2 linked regions of the Collimonas fungivorans Ter331 genome follow. The protein of the gene in region 2 binds, or shares a complex with, the protein of the main gene of each other region. Links are inferred from orthologs where the notes say so. Each region holds a gene or a part of one and is shown on either strand. Other genes may lie near its edges. The genes, in order: trxB and trxA.

The links.
Region 1: the proteins of trxA (region 2) and trxB are in contact, whole or in part, in a crystal structure (PDB 1F6M), measured with the Escherichia coli proteins. The link is inferred for Collimonas fungivorans Ter331 from one-to-one orthologs.

What each region holds. Positions count from the first base shown.
Region 1 is NC_015856.1:3,230,165-3,240,452, reverse strand. What follows is about bases 3,866-6,710. They hold trxB (thioredoxin-disulfide reductase), read right to left. Parts: upstream 5,844-6,710; coding sequence 4,887-5,843; downstream 3,866-4,886. Other genes in these bases: CFU_RS14010 (DNA translocase FtsK), read left to right, coding at 6,212-6,710; CFU_RS14020 (Smr/MutS family protein), read right to left, coding at 4,171-4,818; CFU_RS14025 (PA0069 family radical SAM protein), read left to right, coding at 3,866-4,140. Also shown: CFU_RS14030 (efflux RND transporter permease subunit), read left to right, coding at 1-2,910; more of CFU_RS14025, read left to right, coding at 2,995-3,865; more of CFU_RS14010, read left to right, coding at 6,711-8,560; outer membrane lipoprotein chaperone LolA, read left to right, coding at 8,606-9,253; ferredoxin FdxA, read right to left, coding at 9,310-9,642; CFU_RS13995 (replication-associated recombination protein A), read left to right, coding at 9,801-10,288.
Region 2 is NC_015856.1:1,032,301-1,042,717, reverse strand. What follows is about bases 7,275-10,248. They hold trxA (thioredoxin TrxA), read left to right. Parts: upstream 7,275-8,585; coding sequence 8,586-8,912; downstream 8,913-10,248. Other genes in these bases: rho (transcription termination factor Rho), read left to right, coding at 9,017-10,248; CFU_RS04535 (PD-(D/E)XK nuclease family protein), read right to left, coding at 7,275-8,249. Also shown: CFU_RS04555 (basic amino acid ABC transporter substrate-binding protein), read left to right, coding at 1-414; CFU_RS04550 (basic amino acid ABC transporter substrate-binding protein), read left to right, coding at 441-1,235; CFU_RS04545 (amino acid ABC transporter permease), read left to right, coding at 1,399-2,142; CFU_RS04540 (UvrD-helicase domain-containing protein), read right to left, coding at 2,209-5,517; more of CFU_RS04535, read right to left, coding at 5,514-7,274; more of rho, read left to right, coding at 10,249-10,279. UniProt on the Escherichia coli protein: Participates in various redox reactions through the reversible oxidation of its active center dithiol to a disulfide and catalyzes dithiol-disulfide exchange reactions.

The sequences.
Region 1 (10,288 bases), 2.2 Mb from region 2 along the record:
GTCGCCTCCTCGATTACCTCGCCGCTGGAGCGGGCGCTGGCGATCCTGCCCGGCGTCACCTCCCTGACCTCGACCAGTTCGCTCGGCGCCAGCTCGATCAGCGTGCAGTTCGACCTGGCGCGCAGCGTGGATGCGGCGGCGCTGGATGTGCAAAGTGCGATCAACGCAGCGCTTGGCGACCTGCCCAAGAACCTGCCGCATCCGCCGACCTTCGAGAAAAAAAATCCGTCGGATGCCTTGCTGATGACGATCGCGGTCTATGCCGACAACATGCCGATCGGCCAGGTCGATGACTATGTCGAGAATTTCCTGACGCCCGAGATTGCGCGCGTACGCGGTGTAGGTGCGATCGATTACCACGGCCGGCAAAAACCCGCGGTGCGTATTCAGATGGACCCGAACCGTGTCGCCGCGATGGGCCTGACGCTGGAAGACGTACGCCAACGCATAGCTGAAGCGACTGCCAACGGCCCCAAGGGGACCTTGAACGGTAGCCGTCAATCGATCACCCTGGATACCAACGACCAGCTCAGCCAGTCGGCGGAATATGGCGCCATTGCCTTGACGTCGCGCAACGGCGCCACAGTCAAGCTGCGCGATGCCGGCGTCATCGTCAACAGCGTGGAGGACGTCAAGCAGAGTGCCTGGCTGGGCCAGCACCAGGCGGTCATGATCGATGTGCACAAGCAGATAGGATTCAACGTCAACGCTACCGTGGCGAAAGTAAAAGAAGCATTGCCTGCGCTTGAGCGCAACCTGCCGCCTTCGCTGCACCTGGTGCTGCTGGGCGACCGCACCCAGACCATACGTTCATCGGTCAGCGACGTGCAATTTACGCTGTTCCTGACCTGCCTGCTGGTAGTGTTCGTCGTCTACATTTTCCTGGGCAGCATCCGCGCCACCCTGATCCCGGCGATCGTCATCCCGCTGTCCCTGTTCGGCACCATGGCCGCCATGTACGGACTTGGCTACACGCTGGACAACGTTTCCCTGATGGCGCTCACGATTTCGATCGGCTTTGTGGTGGACGATGCGATCGTGATGCTGGAAAACATCCTGCGCCATGTGGAAGAGGGCATGGAACCGCAGGCGGCAGCGTTCAAGGGTTCGCATGAAATCGGCTTTACGATTTTTTCCATGACGATTTCACTGGTGGCGGTATTCATCCCGCTGCTGTTCATGGGAGGCGTGGTAGGGCGCTTGTTCCGCGAATTTGCCGATACTGCCGCCATCGCCATCCTGATCTCCGGCGTGGTTTCCCTGACCCTGACCCCGGTGCTGTGCGCACGCTTCCTGAGCGTCCAGTCAACACACCGCAGCGACTGGTTCCACCAGCGCTGCGAACATTTTCTCGAGCGCATGCGCCAGGCCTATGCCGGCGGCTTGCGCACGGTGCTGCGGCACCAGCGCCTGACGCTGGGCGTGATGCTGGCGACGCTGGTGGTCACGCTTGGCATTTATGTCTATATCCCGAAAGGGTTTTTCCCGCAGCAGGATAACGGATTGATCGCCGGCGTGACCGAAGCCTCGCCGGATATCTCCTACCCGGCGATGCTGCGCCAGATGCAAGCGCTGGCGAACACGGTGCGGCAAGATCCGGATATCCAGAACGTCTATTTCTGGATCGAGGGCGATCCGTCGCTTAACGTCGGCCGGCTGCTGATCGACCTGAAGCCGTTTGAGCTGCGCCGTGCCTCGGTATACGAAGTCATCGACCGCATCGGCAAGCGGGTCAGGAATATTCCGGAAATCACCTTGCACATGCAAGCGCGCCAGGATCTGCAGATCGGCGCGCGCGTCAGCAAAACGCAATTCCAGTACACGCTGCGCGACGCCAACCTGGCCGAACTGCAGCTATGGACGCCGCGCATGCTGGCGGCGCTGCGGACAATCCCGCAGATCCGCGACGTCGAAGGCGACAGCGAGCCGACGGCGCCGCGCCTGCAAATCGTTCTGGACCGGGAGGCGATGGCGCGCCTCGGCGTCAACACGCAGGCGGTGGACGATACCTTGTATGACGCCTTCGGCCAGCGCCAGGTGGCGAGCTTTTACACCCAGGTCAGTGTGTACCGGGTGGTGCTGGAAGTCGATCCACGCTTCCAGCTCGACGAAAGCGCGCTGGCCCGCATCTACGTGCCGTCCAAGAGCGGCGTGCCGGTGCTGCTCAGCGCCATAAGCAGGTTCGAACATTCATCGGCGCCGCTGACGGTCAACCACGACGGCCAGTTTCCAGCTTCGACCTTGTCGTTCAACCTGGCGCCAGGGCAGGCGCTGGGCGACGCCATCGACGCCATCAATGCGAAGGAACGTTCGATGGCCAAGCCTGCCGGCCTGAGCTCGATTTTCGCCGGCAGCGCGCAAGCGTTTCAAGAATCGCTGGCAAACCAGCCGTTCCTGATCCTGGCGGCGCTGCTGGCCATTTTCATCGTGCTTGGCATCCTGTATGAAAGTTTTATCCACCCGATCACGATCATGTCGACCCTGCCTTCGGCCGGCATCGGCGGACTGCTGGCGCTGATCCTGCTGCATTACGATTTTTCGCTGGTGGCGCTGATAGGCGTCATGCTGCTGATCGGCATTGTCAAAAAGAACGGAATCATGATGGTCGACGTCGCCATCGTGGAGGAAGCCGGCGGCCTGTCGCCCGAAGAGGCAATTTACAAGGCATGCCTGCTGCGCTTCCGGCCGATCATGATGACTACCATGGTGGCGCTGCTGGGCGCATTGCCGCTGGCGTTGGGTGCGGGCGCGGGATCAGAGCTGCGGCGGCCGCTGGGCATCGCCATGGTGGGCGGTTTGCTGCTGTCGCAGGTGTTGACCTTGTACACGACGCCTGTTGTGTATCTGTATATGGACAGAATGGTGCAGCGGTTGCGCCGCAAACGCGCCGAGACGCCGCTAAGTCTTTAGGCTGCCCTGAACTGGATGTAGCCATTGCAAAAGGCAGGATTTGCGCTAATATACTGTATATATGTACAGTATATTAGCGCCGCGATGTCAGATTATCAAAAAAAGCCTTTTCCCCAGGTAATCCAGTTCCAGCCTGCCGGCGTGGCGCGCAAGGGCCGCGGCGCGACCAGCAATATGCAAGGCCGCTTTGAAGTTGCGCAGCGCGAGGAGTTCGACGACGGCTGGGCGGCGGAAGATGAACTGGATGAACCGGCAGCGCTGCGCACCATCGTCACCGAAGAACAGGCAAAGAGCATCCTCAGCCGCAATGCCTCGCCGGACCTGCCGTTCAATGTCTCGCTGAATCCCTATCGCGGCTGCGAGCACGGTTGCATCTACTGTTTCGCGCGGCCGACCCACAGCTACCTGGGACTGTCGCCCGGGCTGGATTTCGAGAGCCGGATTTTTGCCAAGGTGAATGCGCCGGAATTGTTGCAGCGGGAGCTGGCGCGGCCGTCATATGTCGCCGAATCGATCGCGCTGGGCATCAACACCGATGCCTACCAGCCTTGCGAGCGCGGATTGCTGCTGACGCGGCGCATCTTGCAGGTGCTGCACGATTGCGAACATCCGCTGGCCCTGATCACCAAATCGTCGCTGATCGAGCGCGATATCGATTTGCTGGCCGCCATGGCGGCCAAGCGGCAGGCGGTGGCGGCGGTCACCATCGCTACGCTGGATGCGACCATCGCCCGCACGCTGGAGCCGCGGGCGGCGACGCCGGCGCGGCGCCTGCGCACCATCCGCACGCTGGCGGAGGCGGGCATCCCGGTCAGCGTCAGCGTGGCGCCCATGATTCCGTTCATCACCGAACCGGACATGGAACGCGTGATAGAGGCGGCCGCCGAGGCTGGCGCGGTGCGCGCCGGTTATACCGTTTTACGTCTGCCGTGGGAGGTGAATCCCTTGTTCAAGAACTGGCTGCAGGCGCATTTTCCGGAGCGCGCCAACCGCGTGATGAACCGCATCCGCGAGATGCGCGGCGGCGCCGACTATGACGCCGATTTTGCCACCCGCATGCGCGGCGAGGGCGTGTGGGCCGATCTGCTGCGCCAGCGTTTTGAAAAGGCCGTGCTCAGGTTCGGCATGACGCACGGCGGTTCGTTCGGCACGCTGGATACGAGCCGTTTCAAGCGGCCGTACGTGCAGCCGGAAAAAGACCGCTTGTCGGGCCAGATGGGTTTGTTTTAGTAGGATGGGCACAGGTGTCCACCCTACGAATCAGGCGGCCTGGCCCTTGAGCAGCACCAGCAAGGCGCCGGAACCGCCTTCGGCAGCGGTGGCCTGGCAGAAGGCCAGTACTTCTTCCTTCTGCACCAGCCAGTTGCGGACCTTGGATTTCAGCACCGGCTCCTTGTTGATGGAACCCAGTCCCTTGCCGTGGATGATGCGTACGCAGCGCCAGCCGCGCTTGGCCGCCAGGCGCAGGAATTCGGCCAGGGCTTCGCGTGCTTCTTCGCGCCGCAGGCCATGCAGGTCGAGCTGCTGCTGGATGGTCCAGTGGCCGCGCCGCAGCTTGCGCATGACGTCGGGGCCGATGCCGTTGCGGGCGAAGCTGAGCGTTTCGTCGGTGTCGAGCAGGGTTTCGATGTTGAAATCGTCGGACAGCGATGCTGCCAGCGCGGCTTGCTCGTCGGCCAGGTGCTGGCGCGCGATCGGCAGCGGGCGCGGGATGTCAGGCGTGAACTTGGGCGGAACCGCCAGCGGCTTGACGTTGCCGATGCTGCTGCGGAAGATGTCGGCGTCGCGCCGTGTTTCCTGCTCGCGGCGCTTGGCTTCGGCCGCGGCGGCCTGGCGTGCTTCGTCCTGCGCCTTGATTTCCTTGCGCAGCGATTTGAGGGCGCTGAAGTCTTTGATCGGGCCGGCCATGATATATGCGTCTGCTGATGGTGAAAGGCGGCGGGGTAGGGTGGGCACACCGTGCCCACGCGTGACCTTTAATCTTCCAGGAAGCGCTGGGCATCCAGCGCCGCCATGCAGCCGGTGCCGGCGCTGGTGATGGCCTGGCGGTAGATGTGGTCCTGGACGTCGCCGGCGGCGAACACGCCCGGCACGCTGGTGGCGGTGGCCATGCCTTCCAGGCCGGTCCGGGTCTTGATGTAGCCGTTGTGCATTTCCAGCTGCCCGTCGAAAATGCCGGTGTTCGGCTTGTGGCCGATGGCGATGAAGACGCCGTGCAGCGTGATCGGCGTGACGCTGCCGTCGGCCACCGACTTGATGTTGATGCCGGTGACGCCGCTGGCGTCGCCGGTGACTTCATCCAGCGTGTGGTTGTACTTGATGACGATCTTGCCTTCCGCCACCTTGGCGTTGAGGCGGTCCACCAGGATCGGTTCGGCGCGGAACTTGTCGCGGCGGTGGATCAGGGTGACCTTGCTGGCGATGTTCGACAGGTACAGCGCTTCTTCCACCGCGGTATTGCCGCCGCCGACCACGGCGACTTCCTGGCCGCGGTAGAAGAAACCGTCGCAAGTGGCGCAGGCCGAGACGCCTTTGCCCATGAACGCTTCTTCCGACGGCAGGCCGAGATACTGGGCCGAGGCGCCGGTGGCGATGATCAGGGCGTCGCAGGTGTACTCGCCCGAATCGCCGATCAGGCGAAATGGTTTTTCCGACAACTTGGTGGTGTGGATATGGTCGAAAATGATCTCTGTGTTGAATTCTTCTGCGTGTTTGAGCAGGCGCTGCATCAGTTCCGGACCTTGCACGCCGTGCGGGTCGCCGGGCCAGTTCTCGACGTCGGTAGTGGTCATCAGCTGGCCGCCTTGCTCGACGCCGGTGATCAGGACCGGCTTCAGGTTGGCGCGGGCGGCGTAGACAGCGGCGCTGTAGCCGGCGGGCCCGGAACCGAGGATCAGGACATGGGCGTGCTTGGCGGGTTTGGTAGTGGTCATCGTGTGCCTCAGGTAACAGATATCAAAAACAGTTGTCGGACAGGGTTGCCGCCAGCACAGACTTGCGGCGAATGATGCTGTCCCCGGCTGATCAGATGATGAATGCGGATTTATGGCCGCTGGCGGCGGATAAATATTGTCAAGATCATCAAATTGCGCTCAAAAACTCGGTAAGATTATAGTCGAGCCGACGCTTTCAAGTGGCGGCGCATCAAAAATCCTTGCTCCCCAAGCTTGGTTTTTTGCTCATGTTTCAAATGGAAACATCAAACACTGGTTATATATATAGGTATTAGGTGCATAATTTCAACTTGCGAATGCATTCCGCGCACCTGTAAAGTGATAACGAAGTAACACCAACCGGATTTATGACTAGAACAAGCCAAGCCTATACCCGCAACACCAAGCCGCAAGAGGCGCAGCCTTTGCCGAGCCGCCTGGTCCGGCTGCTGTATGAAGCGCGCTGGATCGTCTATGCGGTCATCACAGCCTATCTGATCATCATTTTCGCCACCTATTCCAAGTCCGACCCGGGCTGGTCGCACGGCACCCTGGTGCCGCGCATGCATAACTGGGGCGGCCGCATCGGCGCCTGGCTGTCGGACCTGATGCTGTTTGTCTTCGGCGCCTCGGCCTGGTGGTGGTGCGCGCTGCTGCTGCGCACCTTGTGGCAGGGCTACCGCCGCATTTCGCAGCGTTTTGTGGTTGAGAAAAACGCCGAACCCGAGCATCGCCACGAAGGCTTGATCCGCGGCGCCGGCTTTGTCCTGATCCTGGTGGGTAGCCTGGGCCTCGAATATACCCGCATGCAATGGCTGGCTAGCCACGTGCAACTGCCGCGCGCGCCCGGCGGCGTGCTGGGGCAGCTGATCGGCAGCGGCGCGCAAACCGCGCTCGGTTTTACCGGCTCCACCTTGTTCCTGCTGCTGTTGTTCGCACTGGGCATCAGCCTGTTTTTCCATGTGTCGTGGCTGACCGTGGCCGAGCGCATCGGTGCCGGCATCGAAAACGGGCTGCTGTGGCTGAAGAATTTTTATGTCGCGCGCGAAGACCGCAAGGTCGGGCAGGTCGCCGCCGTCAAGCGTGAAGAAGTAGTGGTGCAGGAGCGCGCCAAGATCGTGGTGGCGTCGCCGATCCGGATCGAGCCGCAGGTAGTTGCCGTGCCGAAATCGGAGCGGGTGGAAAAAGAGCGGCAAACCACCTTGTTCACCGATTTGCCGGACACCAACCTGCCGCCGTTGTCGCTGCTGGACGAAGCGCCGCCGCAGCAGCAGACCGTGAGCGTCGAAACGCTGGAATTCACCAGCCGCCTGATCGAGAAAAAACTGTCCGATTTCGGCGTGCAGGTGAAAGTGGTGGCCGCTTATCCCGGCCCGGTGATTACCCGCTACGAAATCGAACCGGCGACCGGCGTCAAGGGCAGCCAGATCGTCGGCCTGGCGCGCGACCTGGCGCGTTCGCTGTCGCTGACTTCGATCCGCGTGGTGGAAGTGATCCCCGGCAAAATGTTCATGGGCCTGGAATTGCCCAACCCCAAACGTCAAATCGTGCGCCTGACCGAGATCCTCGGCTCCAAGGTCTACAATGACGGCGTCTCCAGCCTCACCATCGCGCTCGGCAAGGACATCGCCGGCCATCCGGTGGTGGCGGACCTGGCCAAGATGCCGCACTTGCTGGTGGCCGGCACCACCGGCTCGGGCAAATCGGTGGGCATCAACGCCACCATCCTGTCCCTGCTTTATAAATCCGATCCGAACCAGGTGCGCCTGATCCTGATCGACCCGAAAATGCTGGAGCTGTCGATCTACGAAGGCATCCCGCACCTGCTGGCGCCGGTGGTGACCGACATGCGCCAGGCCGGCCATGCGCTGAACTGGGCGGTCAACGAGATGGAGCGCCGCTACAAGCTGATGTCGAAGATGGGCGTGCGCAACCTGACCGGCTACAACCAGAAGATCGCGGACGCCGACAAGCGCGAAGAAAAAATCCCGAATCCGTTCAGCCTGACGCCGGATGCGCCCGAACCGCTGGAAAAGCTGCCTACCATCGTCGTCATCATCGACGAGCTGGCCGACCTGATGATGGTGGTCGGCAAGAAGGTGGAAGAGCTGATCGCGCGTATCGCACAAAAGGCGCGCGCCGCCGGCATCCACTTGATTCTGGCGACGCAGCGCCCATCTGTAGACGTGATCACCGGCCTGATCAAGGCCAATGTGCCGACCCGGATCGCGTTCCAGGTCAGCAGCAAGATCGATTCGCGCACGATCCTTGACCAGATGGGAGCGGAAGCGCTGCTCGGCATGGGCGACATGCTGTACATGCCGCCCGGCACCGGCTTGCCGATCCGGGTCCATGGCGCGTTCGTCTCGGATGAAGAAGTGCATCGGGTGGTCGACTACCTGAAGGAACAGGGCGAGCCGAACTACATCGAAGGAATACTGGAAGGCGGCGTGCTGGAAGACGGCACCGACGGCCCGCTCGGCGGCGCGGCGACCGGCGGCAGCGAAGGCGACGAATTGTACGACCAGGCGGTGGCGGTGGTGCTGAAGAATCGGCGCGCCTCGATTTCGCTGGTGCAGCGCCATCTGCGCATCGGCTACAACCGCGCGGCGCGCTTGCTGGAGCAGATGGAAACAAGCGGACTGGTTTCAACCATGCAATCCAACGGCAACCGGGAAATCCTGGTGCCGGCGGGGAATAGCAACACGGAGCAATAAGATATGCAAAAGAAAATCATCGCCAGCCTGGCCGGCAAGAGCAACATGTTCGCCAAGTTCAAATCGGGCCGCCTGATCGTCGGCCTGTCGCTGAGCATGGCGCTGCTGCCGTCGCTGGCCCATGCCAGTGCGCTGGAGCAGTTCAAGTCGTTCGTCAGCAGCACGCAGTCGGCCAAGGGTGAATTCTCGCAGCAACTGGTGAAAATCGACGCCGGCAAGGCGCCCAAGGTCACCAGCACTTCCAGCGGCGTTTTCATCTTCGCCCGGCCCGGCAAGTTCATCTGGACTTACCAGAAGCCGTACGAACAGGTGCTGCAAGCCGACGGCGACAAGCTGTACATCTACGACAAGGACCTGAACCAGGTCACCACCAAGAGCCTGGGCAATGCGCTCGGTTCCTCACCGGCGGCGATCCTGTTCGGCAGCAACGACCTGGAAAAGAACTTTGTCCTGAAAGAAGGCCAGGCCAAGGATGGCATGGAGTGGCTGGAAGCGACGCCGAAAGCCAAGGACACCACCTTCGACCATATCGGCATCGGCCTCAAGGACGGTGTGCCGCAGGCGATGGAACTGCGCGATTCGTTTGGCCAGGTATCGCTGCTGACCTTCAAGAATTTCGTCAAGAATCCGCCGCTGTCGACCGGGCAGTTCCAGTTTGTCGTGCCCAAGGGGGCGGATGTATTGAATCAGTAGCGTGGGCACGGGTGCCCACGCAGATTTAAGTGGCGCGTGGGAAAAAACTGCCCACCCTACGCCTGTTCCAGGAATTCCAGCTTGTTGGCGACCTCGCGCCAGGCTTCGTGGTCAGGCAACGGTGGTTGCGAGCGAGTGATCGGTTTCCAGTCCGGATGGGCGGCAAGGCGGGCGTTGATTTCGGCGAAATGGCGCTGTTCGTCGGGCAGGTCGGCCTGGTTGTAGATCGCGCCGACCGGACATTCCGGCACGCACATCGAGCAGTCTATGCAGTCCTCTGGCACGATCACCAGGAAATTCGGCCCTTGCCGGAAGCAATCCATAGGGCAGACCTCGACGCAGTCGGTGTATTTGCAGCGGATGCAGGAATCGGTGACGACAAAGGGCATGGCGGGGCGGAGAGCTGGTCGAAATCGACAGGGATTCTCTCACAATCGCCGTCTTCGCGCACCGGGGCGCAGCCGGCAGGTTTCGGGGCCGGCCGCCAAGCTTTACAGATGCTGCATGACATTTGATTTTTCAAACAAAGACCATTTTTCACCGAACCATGTCCGATCTCTTCAAAGTAGAACCCACACCGCCACTGGCCGAAGCCCTGCGTCCGGCGACCCTGGACGAGGTGATCGGGCAGAGCCACCTGCTGGGGCCGGGCAAGCCGCTGCGGCTGGCGTTTGAATCCGGCAAGCCGCATTCCATGATCCTGTGGGGGCCGCCCGGTGTCGGCAAGACCACGCTGGCGCGCCTGACTGCGAATGCCTTCGACTGTGAATTCATCCCGCTGTCGGCGGTGTTTTCCGGCGTCAAGGATATCCGCGCGGCGATGGAACAGGCGCAGCAGAACCTGGCGCAAGGCAGGCATACGATCCTGTTCGTCGATGAAATCCATCGCTTCAACAAGTCTCAGCAAGACGCTTTGCTGCCGTATGCCGAATCCGGCCTGGTGACCTTCATCGGCGCCACCACCGAAAATCCCTCGTTTGAAGTCAACTCGGCTTTGCTGTCGCGGGCGCAGGTGTATGTGCTGCAGGCCCTGAC
Region 2 (10,417 bases):
ATCGTGCTGCCGTCGAGCTCGAAAGTAGCCAAGTTCGAAGACCTGAAAGCATTGAAGATCGGCGTCCAGAGCGCCACCACCGCGGATGAAGCGGCACAGAACCTGGTCGGCAAGAACAGTCCCAGCGTCAAACGCTTCGAATCGATGCCGCTGGCGTTCCAGGAGCTGGAAGGCGGCGGCGTCGATGCCGTGATCGGCGACAACGGCGTGGTCACCAATTTCGTCAAGAACAATCCGGGCAAGAGCTTCCGCATCGTCAACGATCCGACTTTCCCCAAGGAATACTACGGCATCGCGGTCAAGAAGGGCAACGCCGAACTGCTGGCCAAGCTCAACCATGGCTTGGAACAGATCAAGGCCGATGGCACGCAGGACCGGATCTACAAGAAATATTTCGCCGACGAGAAGTTATAAATCCGACTTGTTTTTACGAGAACACCATGAAAAAAATGTTAAGCCGCTACCTGCCGCTGTGCGCTCTCAGCATGAGCCTGCTGGCAGTGGGCGCCTGCAGCAAAAAAGAAGAAACGCCGGCGGCAGCGGCCAAGCAAACCCTGTACGTGGTCGGCGTTGAATCGGCTTACGCACCATTTTCCGCCGAAAACGAAAAGAAGGAAGTGGTCGGCTTCGATATCGACCTGATGAAGGCGATTGCTGCCAAAATCGGCATCGAAGTGAAATTCATCCCGACCCCATTCGAAGGCATCTTCAACTTCCTGGCGCAGGGCGACCGCGACCTGCTGATTTCCGCCATCACGATTACCGACGAGCGCAAGCAGACGGTCGATTTTTCCGAGCCTTATTTCGAAGCCAGCCAGCTGATCGCCGTCCCGCAAGGCAATACTTCAGTGAAACAGTTCAATGACCTGAAGACCATGAAGATCGGCGTCCAAAGCGCCACTACCGGCGACGAAGTGGTGCAAAACCTGGTAGGCAAGAACAACCCCAGCATCAAGCGCTTCGACTCCACCACGCTGGCCCTGAAAGAACTGGAAAGCGGCGGCGTCGATGCCGTGGTGGCGGACGACCCTGTGGTCAGGAACTACATTACCAACAATCCGTCGGCCAGCTTCCATGTCGTCACCGATGGCGGCTTTCCGAAAGAGTACTATGGCATTGCGGTACGCAAAGGCAATACCGAACTGCTGGCCAAGATCAACCAGGGCCTGGCTGATGTCAAGGCAGACGGCAGTTTCGCAAAAATCAATGAAAAGTACTTCGGCAACGGTAAGTAATTAGCTGTAGCCTGCCTGCAGACCCGCTGTTTTTGGCGGTCTGCGGCATCTACGGTATAATTTTGCGCTAATTTTTTATTATCTTCATGTTTAGCCCGGATCAGCAGCCAGCCAGGTTACGCGTCCTCTCAGCCCGTCGCACCGTTTCTTCTCAATAACACTTATGGATTTTCGCTGGAGCATCATACAAGGCTACGCGCCGCTATTCGTCAAGGGCTTCTTCATGACGGTCCAGGTCGCCGTGATCAGTATCATCATCGGCACCATCCTCGGTCTGTTGCTGGGCATGCTGCGTCTGGCCGAAGTCAAGCACGGTCCCTGGAAATGGCCGTTCCGCCTGTTGAAAGGGCTGGCCAGCTTTTATGTCGCCTTCTTCCGCGGCACGCCGCTGTTCGTGCAGATCCTGCTGATCCACTTTGCGGTAATGCCGGTGCTGATCCACCAGGACAACGGCCTGCTGATCTCCGGCGAGCTGGCGCGCACCATCAAGCAAGACTACGGCGCATTCATTTCCGGCATCGTCGCCCTGTCGCTCAATGCCGGTGCTTATATTTCAGAGATTTTCCGGGCCGGCATCCAGTCTATCGACCGCGGCCAGTCTTATGCGGCGTCCAGCCTCGGCATGGGCTACAAGCTGACCATGCGCTACGTAGTGCTGCCGCAGGCGTTCCGCCGCATGCTGCCGCCGCTCGGCAATGAAGCCATCACCCTGCTCAAGGATTCGTCGCTGGTATCGGCCATCGGCCTGGCCGAGCTGGCTTATGCGGCTAGGACTGTTGCCGGCGCCTACTCGCGTTATTGGGAACCGTACATCACGATTTCCGTGGTCTATTTCGCCATGACCATGATACTGGCGACGCTGGTTGGGCGGCTGGAACGAAAATACGCGGCGCCTCACCATCGTTGATTGCAAGCCGGCGGCCCGATTCGGAAAACCCTTATTTTTTCAACGAAAATAAGGGTTTTTTAATGGCTAGTCGATTTCCGACAAACGTCCATCGACAGTCAGCAAGGCGGTACGCAAACGCTTGTCGCCGAACACTCCCTGCGCCGCCTGCCGGTAGCTGCGCAACTGTGCTGCGTACGCCGCGCGCTCGCTGTCGAGCAGATTGCGCTTGTAGTCCAGGATCCATACCTCTTCCTCGAAGATCACCACACGGTCGAAACGCAGCACGGCATTGTCGGCGATGATTTCCATTTCATTGCGCGCATGCAGGTGCATGGCCGGATTAAAGAAATGCTCCAGCTCGGCTTGTCCCAGGATGGTCTGGGCCTGCCGCCGCACCTGCTTTGCCAGCGCCGGAGGGCATGGCAGCCAGCGCGCAATCGTTGCCGCCTCAGGCAGCACTATCGGCCAATGTCCGTGCTGGGTGACTCTTTCCAGCAAACCGTGCAAAGCGATACCCTCGGCGATTGCCTCGCTGTCAAAGGTGGCAGCGATGACGGATTCGGCCGGCGGCATTTGCGGCGGATCGAATATTTCCTGCTCAAATCTTTGTACGCTGCCGGTGGCCGAAGCGTGTTCCGCGACGGCGTCGAAACTGGTCTCAAGTACATGTTCCAGCCGCGCATACCAGCTGTCCTCCGTCACGCCGCCGCTCCTGCCGGCGACACCGCTGACGATCAGCAGCTGCTTGGCGCGGGTGGTGGCGACGTACAGCAAGTTCCAGTCTTCCTGCGTCTTGAAACCCTCTTCCGCCGCAAACAGCGGATCGCGCGCGGCACCGCGTTCGGCACTGCTGCCGAACGCGGAAAAATGCAGCGGCGCCTCCGCGTCCTGCGGCCAGTCGCACAGGATGCCGTAGTCGTCGCGCGCCGGTTTGCTGTGATTGGCGTCCAGCAGCACTACTACCGGCGCTTCCAGTCCCTTGGCGCTGTGCACCGTCAGGATGCGCACGGCATCGGTGGCGGCATCGATGCTGGCTTCATCAGGCGCATCGCCGCCGGCGGCGTTTTGCAGGCCGCGCAGGGCATCGATGAATTTCGGCAGGCTGGGATAACGGCCGGCATCCATGTTCAGCGCCAGTTCGACAAAGGTTTCGATGTTGCCTATGGCCTGGCTGCGCGATAAAGGCGAAGCCGCCTGCGCATAGCGCGCCAGCAATTGGCCCTGGTGCAAAATCACGTCGAGCAGGTCGTGCACCGGCAAACGCGGCGCCGCCTGCAGCCATTGTTCCAGCAAGGCGGTGGCGCGCTGCAGCGCCGGCGCCGCGTCCGCGTTTGCCGAGGCAGCCCGCAGGCGCGCCCACCAGCCGCGCTCGCCGCGCTGCGCCAGCGCGATCAGGTCGTCGTCGCTGGCGCCGAAGATCGGCGATTTCAGCACATGGCCGAGCGCGCGCGCATCGTCCGGCGTGATCAGGAAAGTCAGCAAGGCGATCAGATCGGAAATCTCCAGCGATTCCAGCAAGCCGCCACGCTTGTCCGACATGAACGGTATGCCAGCCGCGCGCAGCGCGCTTTCGTAGGCGCCCAGATGGCTGCGTTTTTTCACCAGCAGCATCACGTCCGACCAGCGCAGCGAACGATCGCCGTGCTCCTGGCGCACCGTCAGTTCTTGCCTGGCGCGCCACAGCGCTTGCGCCAGCTGCCTGCCCTCGTCGCGGCGGCGCGCGTCTTCCGATTCTTCGCGCGCGGTTGTCAGCGGATTGCGCAAGCCTTGCGGCTGTTGTTCCGTCTCATCGTCCGCTTGCTGGATCAAGGGCAACCGCCAGACCTCGCCGCCGACTTCGCCTAGCGTGGTTTGCGCCGAAAACAGGGGATTGGCGTAGAAACTGGCGTTCAGCACATCCACGATCGCCGTAGCATTGCGCCGGGTCTGGTTGGCTTGCAATACCGTGGCGCCCTGCTGCTGCAACAGCGTGCGCGCGGCCTCGAACACCCTTGGTTCGGCGCGGCGGAAACGGTAAATCGATTGTTTTGGATCGCCGACCACAAACACGCTGGGCTGGCCGGCGTCTTCGCCGTAGGCGCTCAGCCAGGCGCGCACGATGCTCCATTGTAGTGGGTTGGTGTCCTGGAATTCGTCCAGCAGGATGTGCTTGTAGCGTGTATCGAGCCGGCTTTGCAGGTAAGCCGCGCTTTCCGGATTGGTCAGCAAGCGGTAGGCTTGCCATTCGAGGTCGGCGAAATCGAACACCCGCTGTTCCGCCTTCAGCGCCTGGTAACATTCCAGATAGGCGTTGCCGACGCTGAACAGGTGCTGGTTCAAGCTGAGCACAGTGCGCTCGTGGCTGCGTTTGCGCAGTAGCTTGAGAGTGTCGCCGGTGGCGTCGAATTGCGCATCGAAAGCATCGAGGGCATTGCCGCCCAGGCTGTTTTCCAGCGCCTTCAACAAATCCTTGGCCTTGCCGTTGCTGCGCGGCTTGCCGGCATCGTCGAAAAACTGGTGGCACAAGGCGTCGAAATTCACTACTGCGGCGCCCGCCGTCAGCGCCATTTCAATCGCGGTAGCGCGTTTCTGGTTGGTGGCAGAACCCTGCCCCAGCAACCACGCAATCTGCTTGACCTGCGACAGGAGTTTTTCGTCGTCCCATAATGACAGGCGCGCATCGATTTCAGCATCTTCGCCGCACAGCTCGCGCAGCCACTGCAGCGGCGCATCCACGCCCTGCTGGATCACGGCCCACCATTCGGCGCGTTTATCGATGAACGCGTTCAGCAATTTCCTGGTGCTGAAATCGCCCACCAGCTGGTACAGCGCCAGCAGATCCTGCCTGACCTGGCTGTTTTCCTCATCGTTCAGCGACTGCATGAAACGCAGGTAAGCGTCGGCCAGCAATTCACCGGTTTTCTCGGTCAAGGCATAACCATGCGGCACGCCGGACGCCAGCGGCGCAATTTGCAGCAAGCGCGCGAACCAGCTGTGGAAAGTATCGATCGACAGGCTTTGCGGACTGGCCAGCACGCGCTCATACAGATCGCGCGCCGCAGGCAGCACTTGCGCCAGGTCGTGCTGGGCGATGCCGCGTTCCAGCAGCAGCTGGCGCACCTTGGCGTCCGGCTGCAAAGCCAGGTCGTGCAGCAGCTCCAGCAGACGCTCGCGCATTTCCTGCGCGGCCTTGCGGGTAAAGGTGATCGCCAGCAGTTCCGACGGCGCGGCGCCGGCCAGCAGCAGCCGCAGCATGCGCGCCACCAGCAGCCAGGTCTTGCCGCTGCCGGCGCAGGCTTCCACCACCACCGAATGTTGCGGATCGCAGGCGGCATTGGTGAAGTCCTGGGCCGCGACTACTACGCCGTTCATTCGATAGGCGCTGGGCAGCTCAGCGTGCACAGATTCGCTCATTCCCAAGCTCCCTTGCGACACAAACCGCGCACATCGCAATACTGGCAAACCGATGCCACGCCGTTGGCCGGCAGGCCGACGCCGCGCGCAATCGCCTGCACATTGACCGAAATCTGCGCGGCCAAAGCGCGTTGCGCTTCGTCATAGTCGGGAGCGCTGACATCGCCGACCTTGTCTTTAGTGGTTTCCAGCGCAACGTAGTGCGCCGCCGCAACCGGACGGTCCGACAGCAAGCCGTAGAACGCCAGTTGATGATCTTCATGGTCTTTCAGTTTTTTATTCAGCACGCCCAGGTTGTTGGTCTTGTAATCCAGCACCGCACGCTCGCCGGCGTCGTTCTCGTCGACCCGGTCAATCCGGCCGTGCAGCATCAGTTCGCGGTCCGGCAGCGCCATCGGTTTTTCATAGGCCTGCTCGCCAAATACGAAAGACCAGCCTTGCGCTTCATGCTCATTGGCCCAGACGACATAGGCCGAAATGACTTTTTGCCAGCGCGAGTAATAACCCAGGGCTGCTGCGTTTTTGGCGATGACGCTGTCGAACAGTTTTTTTGAGATATCGACCAGCAAGGATTCGCGCTGGTCCAGCGGGCATGGCTGGTCGCGCAGGGTTTCGTGGTAAGTCTCCAGGATTTCATGCAGCCAGCCGCCGTAGTCGCGTTTTTCCGGCAAGTCGGACAGCTCGTCCAGCGATGCCAGGCCCAGCATGCGCCTGGCGAAAAATTGATATGGACAGGCGATAAAGCTGTTGTAGGCGCTGGCCGTCAGTCGGCTCGGCGTCAGCTGCGGCGCTGCCGGCGCCGGCATGGTCGTAGGCGTGGCCAGCAAGCTTTGCGATGCAATCGCCGCCCGCCGTTCAGGCAGCGCCGGCGCCTCGCTGCGCGCCAGGGTCAGCTGCAGGCGCTGGATCCAGGGGCTGACCGGATTCGGTTCACCGTCCTTGTGCGCCTGCCACGACAACACCACTTGCGGATTCATCGCCAGCAGCTCGACCACGTCGCGCAATTGCTGGCGCTGCCGGCTTTCGCGTGTCGCCAGGCCCAGCTCGCGCCGTACGGTATTGGCAAAAAACAGCGTCTCCTGCGGCTGCGACGGCAGGTGATCGGCGTCGGCGCCCACCACCAGCACGGCGTCGAAGGTACGCAGGCGGGCGCCGTTCAGCGGCAGCATCACCACCCGGCGGTCATTGATGGCGCTGATGAAGCTGGTGTCGTCGAGCTGCAGGTTGACCAGCGCACGCCATTCGGGAAAGGAAAACAGAGCCGCAAAATCGTTCCCCGGCGGAGCAATGTTCTGCAGCAGCTGCAAGATCTGCTGGCCGGCCGAATCCGCGCTGAGCGCCGCTGAGATGCCCAGGGCGTCGAGCGCCGCTGCGGTAGCAGCTATCCAGTCGCGCAGATTCTTGCGGCCGCTGAACAATGCGGCTTGCTGCGCCAGCAAAGCTACCGTCTTTTGTTCCGCCGGCGCTGCGGTCAAGGCATTGATCACCGCGCGCCACTCGCCGAGCACGTTGGCGCGCCGCAGCAGCAACTCTATCTTCATCACCAGCGCCGACTTGTTGGCGACGCCATCCTGCGCATCGTGCAGCAGGCCGCTGGGCGCTTCATTCAGCACAAACGGCGATTTCAGCAAATCCAGCAAGGCAGTGGTTTCACCGCGTGCGGTGACGACATCGAACCAGGCTGAAATCGCGGATGCGGCGCGCGTGGTGGACAGCTTCCAGCCGGTTTCGTCGGCCACATGGATCTGCGCCCGTTCCAGCAAGGCGCGGATGCGCCGCGCCACGACACGATCCTGCGCCACGATCGCCACGCTAGACTTACCCTCCCGCAGCCAGTCGATCACCATCTGTGCGCCTTGCACCGCCTCATCTTCGACGCTGCGCGCAGCGCACAATGCCAGCGCGGCCGACACTGCATGGCCACCGATTTTCCCCTCAGGATTTTCTTCGTCTGCCGCCGCCTCCACCATTTCCGGCCAAGCCTGGGCATAGGTCGGCAGCAGTGCTGGCGCGCGCCAGTCGAGAGTGATAGTCAGCACTTGCTGGCGCCTGGCGTAGGCGTCGAGAAAAGCCTGCTCCAGCGGTTCCGGCGCTACCGAACTGATCCAGGCCATCGGCTGGCTGGCGTTTTCCGCGATCTGCAGCATTTGCGCGAAACGCGCGGCGATCGCATCGTCGGCGTCCAGCTGGCTTTTCCAGATCGACCACACCAGCTGCGTTTCATCCGACAGCAGCTTGCGCGCATCCGGCGACAGCTGTTCCAGCGCATGTTGCCAGCGCTGCTCCGGATCGTTTGCTGCATCGATGTGCAAAGCGGGCAGCAAGGCTTGCGTAAGCTCGTCTGATAACGCTAACAATGTCTGCGCCAGCGGCAGCAGGTCGGTATTACGGCGCGCTGTAAATAATTTTTTCAGCCAGCCGTGCTGGCGCAGTTCGGCATATAGCCGCATCAGCCGCTCGCTGGCAGGCAGCACATTGGGCAGCGGCGGCAAGGTCGCCAGCCAGCCGGACAGGGTAAAGAATTGCGGCGGCACGAAAGTCCCGCCCAGCTGCGCGCTCAAGGCCGCTTTCAGCGGCTGGGCGTGGGCAAAGGTGGGCAGCACCACGCGCCATTGGGCGAAATCGCGCTGGCCCTGGTCGCCGCTGGCCTGGCGGCAGGCTGCCAGCAGAGCACGTGCAGCATCCGGCCAGAAGTTGGCGGAGGGCACGGTTTTTATGGATTCTAAGGGCATGTGGCTCACTGAAAGGACGGCCAGCGCCGCCTTGCTACTAGTATGGATGCTCTCGCATTTTTGCAACAATTAGCTATCATTTTATGCGAGCCTCCGGAAAAACAAGCCTCAAATAATTACATAATCAATTACATAAGCCACACATTTTCATAAAATCGGTTATGATTTAGCGAATATCCCGCCGCAATACCTCTTACCGCACCCACAAAAACTTGAATTCGCGCACGGCATCCCCACTTATTCAATAGAATAGGGAACGCCGATGGCAGCCACCAAGCAGGAATGGTAAGTCGTCTTGGCACACATTGATTCTTTTTCCCTCACACTGAGGAAACCATGAGCGAACATATTAAACATACTTCCGACGCAACTTTTGAAGCAGACGTACTCAAATCCGACAAGCCGGTCCTGGTCGATTTCTGGGCTGAGTGGTGCGGTCCTTGCAAGATGATCGCCCCGATCCTGGAAGAAGTCGCCAAGGAATACGGCGACAAGCTGCAAATCGTCAAGCTGGACGTCGATTCCAACCAGGCAGTGCCTGCCAAGCACGGCATCCGCGGCATCCCGACCTTGATCCTGTTCAAGAACGGCGTTCCGGCGGCACAGAAGGTTGGCGCGCTGGCCAAGGGCCAGTTGACCTCCTTCATCGATTCGAATATATAATAAGAACCGTGGCGGTGCGCCCGCACCGCCACTAGTGTTTTACTAACTACACCACGCAGTTCCCTCCCCCACCCAATATTTCCCATCCCGGGACACTCATACCTATGCATTTATCTGAATTAAAGGCGTTACATGTCTCCGCCCTGCTAGAAATGGCAATCGGCCTCGACATCGATAACGCAGCGCGTTTGCGCAAACAAGAACTGATGTTCGCGATCCTGAAAAAGCGCGCGAAATCAGGAGAACAGATTTTCGGCGACGGCGCCCTCGAAGTCCTGCCTGACGGCTTTGGCTTCCTGCGCTCGCCCGACGCCAGCTACATGGCGTCCACCGACGACATTTATATCTCGCCTTCGCAGATCCGCCGCTTCAACCTGCACACCGGCGATTCGATCGAAGGCGAAGTGCGGACACCGAAAGACGGCGAGCGCTATTTCGCACTGGTCAAGGTCGACAAGGTCAACGGCGAATCGCCGGAAGCGTCGAAGCACCGCATCCTGTTTGAAAACCTGACGCCGCTGCACCCGAACAAGCCGCTGCCGCTGGAACGCGACATGCGCGGCGAAGAAAACATCACCGGCCGCATCATCGACATGATCGCGCCTATCGGCAAGGGCCAGCGCGGCCTGCTGGTAGCGTCGCCAAAGTCCGGTAAATCGGTCATGCTGCAGCACATTGCGCATGCGATCACCACCAACCATCCAGACACCGTGATGATCGTCCTGCTGATCGACGAACGTCCGGAAGAAGTGACCGAAATGCAGCGCTCGGTGCGCGGCGAAGTGGTTGCCTCCACTTTCGACGAACCGGCCACGCGCCACGTGCAAGTCGCCGAAATGGTGCTGGAAAAAGCCAAGCGCCTGGTCGAAATGAAAAAAGACGTAGTGATCCTGCTGGACTCGATCACCCGCCTGGCGCGCGCCTACAATACCGTGATCCCTGCCTCCGGCAAGGTGCTGACCGGTGGTGTCGACGCCAATGCGCTGCAGCGTCCGAAGCGTTTCTTCGGCGCCGCCCGCAACATCGAAGAAGGCGGTTCGCTGACCATCATCGCCACTGCCCTGATCGAAACCGGCAGCCGCATGGATGACGTGATCTACGAAGAATTCAAGGGTACCGGCAACATGGAAGTCCACCTGGAACGCCGCCTCGCCGAGAAACGCGTGTACCCGTCGATCAACCTGAACAAGTCCGGCACCCGCCGTGAAGAATTGCTGATCAAGCCTGACCAGCTGCAAAAGATCTGGGTGCTGCGCAAGCTGCTGTACAGCATGGATGAAATCGAAGCGATGGAGTTCATCCTCGACAAGATGAAGTCGACCAAGAACAACGCCGAGTTCTTCGACATGATGCGCCGCGGCGGCTAATCAGAATCAGTCATCGTAAAAGCCTGGTCCATGCAAATGGACCAGGCTTTTTTCATATGCAGGCTGCGGCCAAGATCGGGCGCTCAAAAGCTGGCGTTGCCATGTGAAGCGGCTGATCCGTGAACTTAGGCGGCAAAC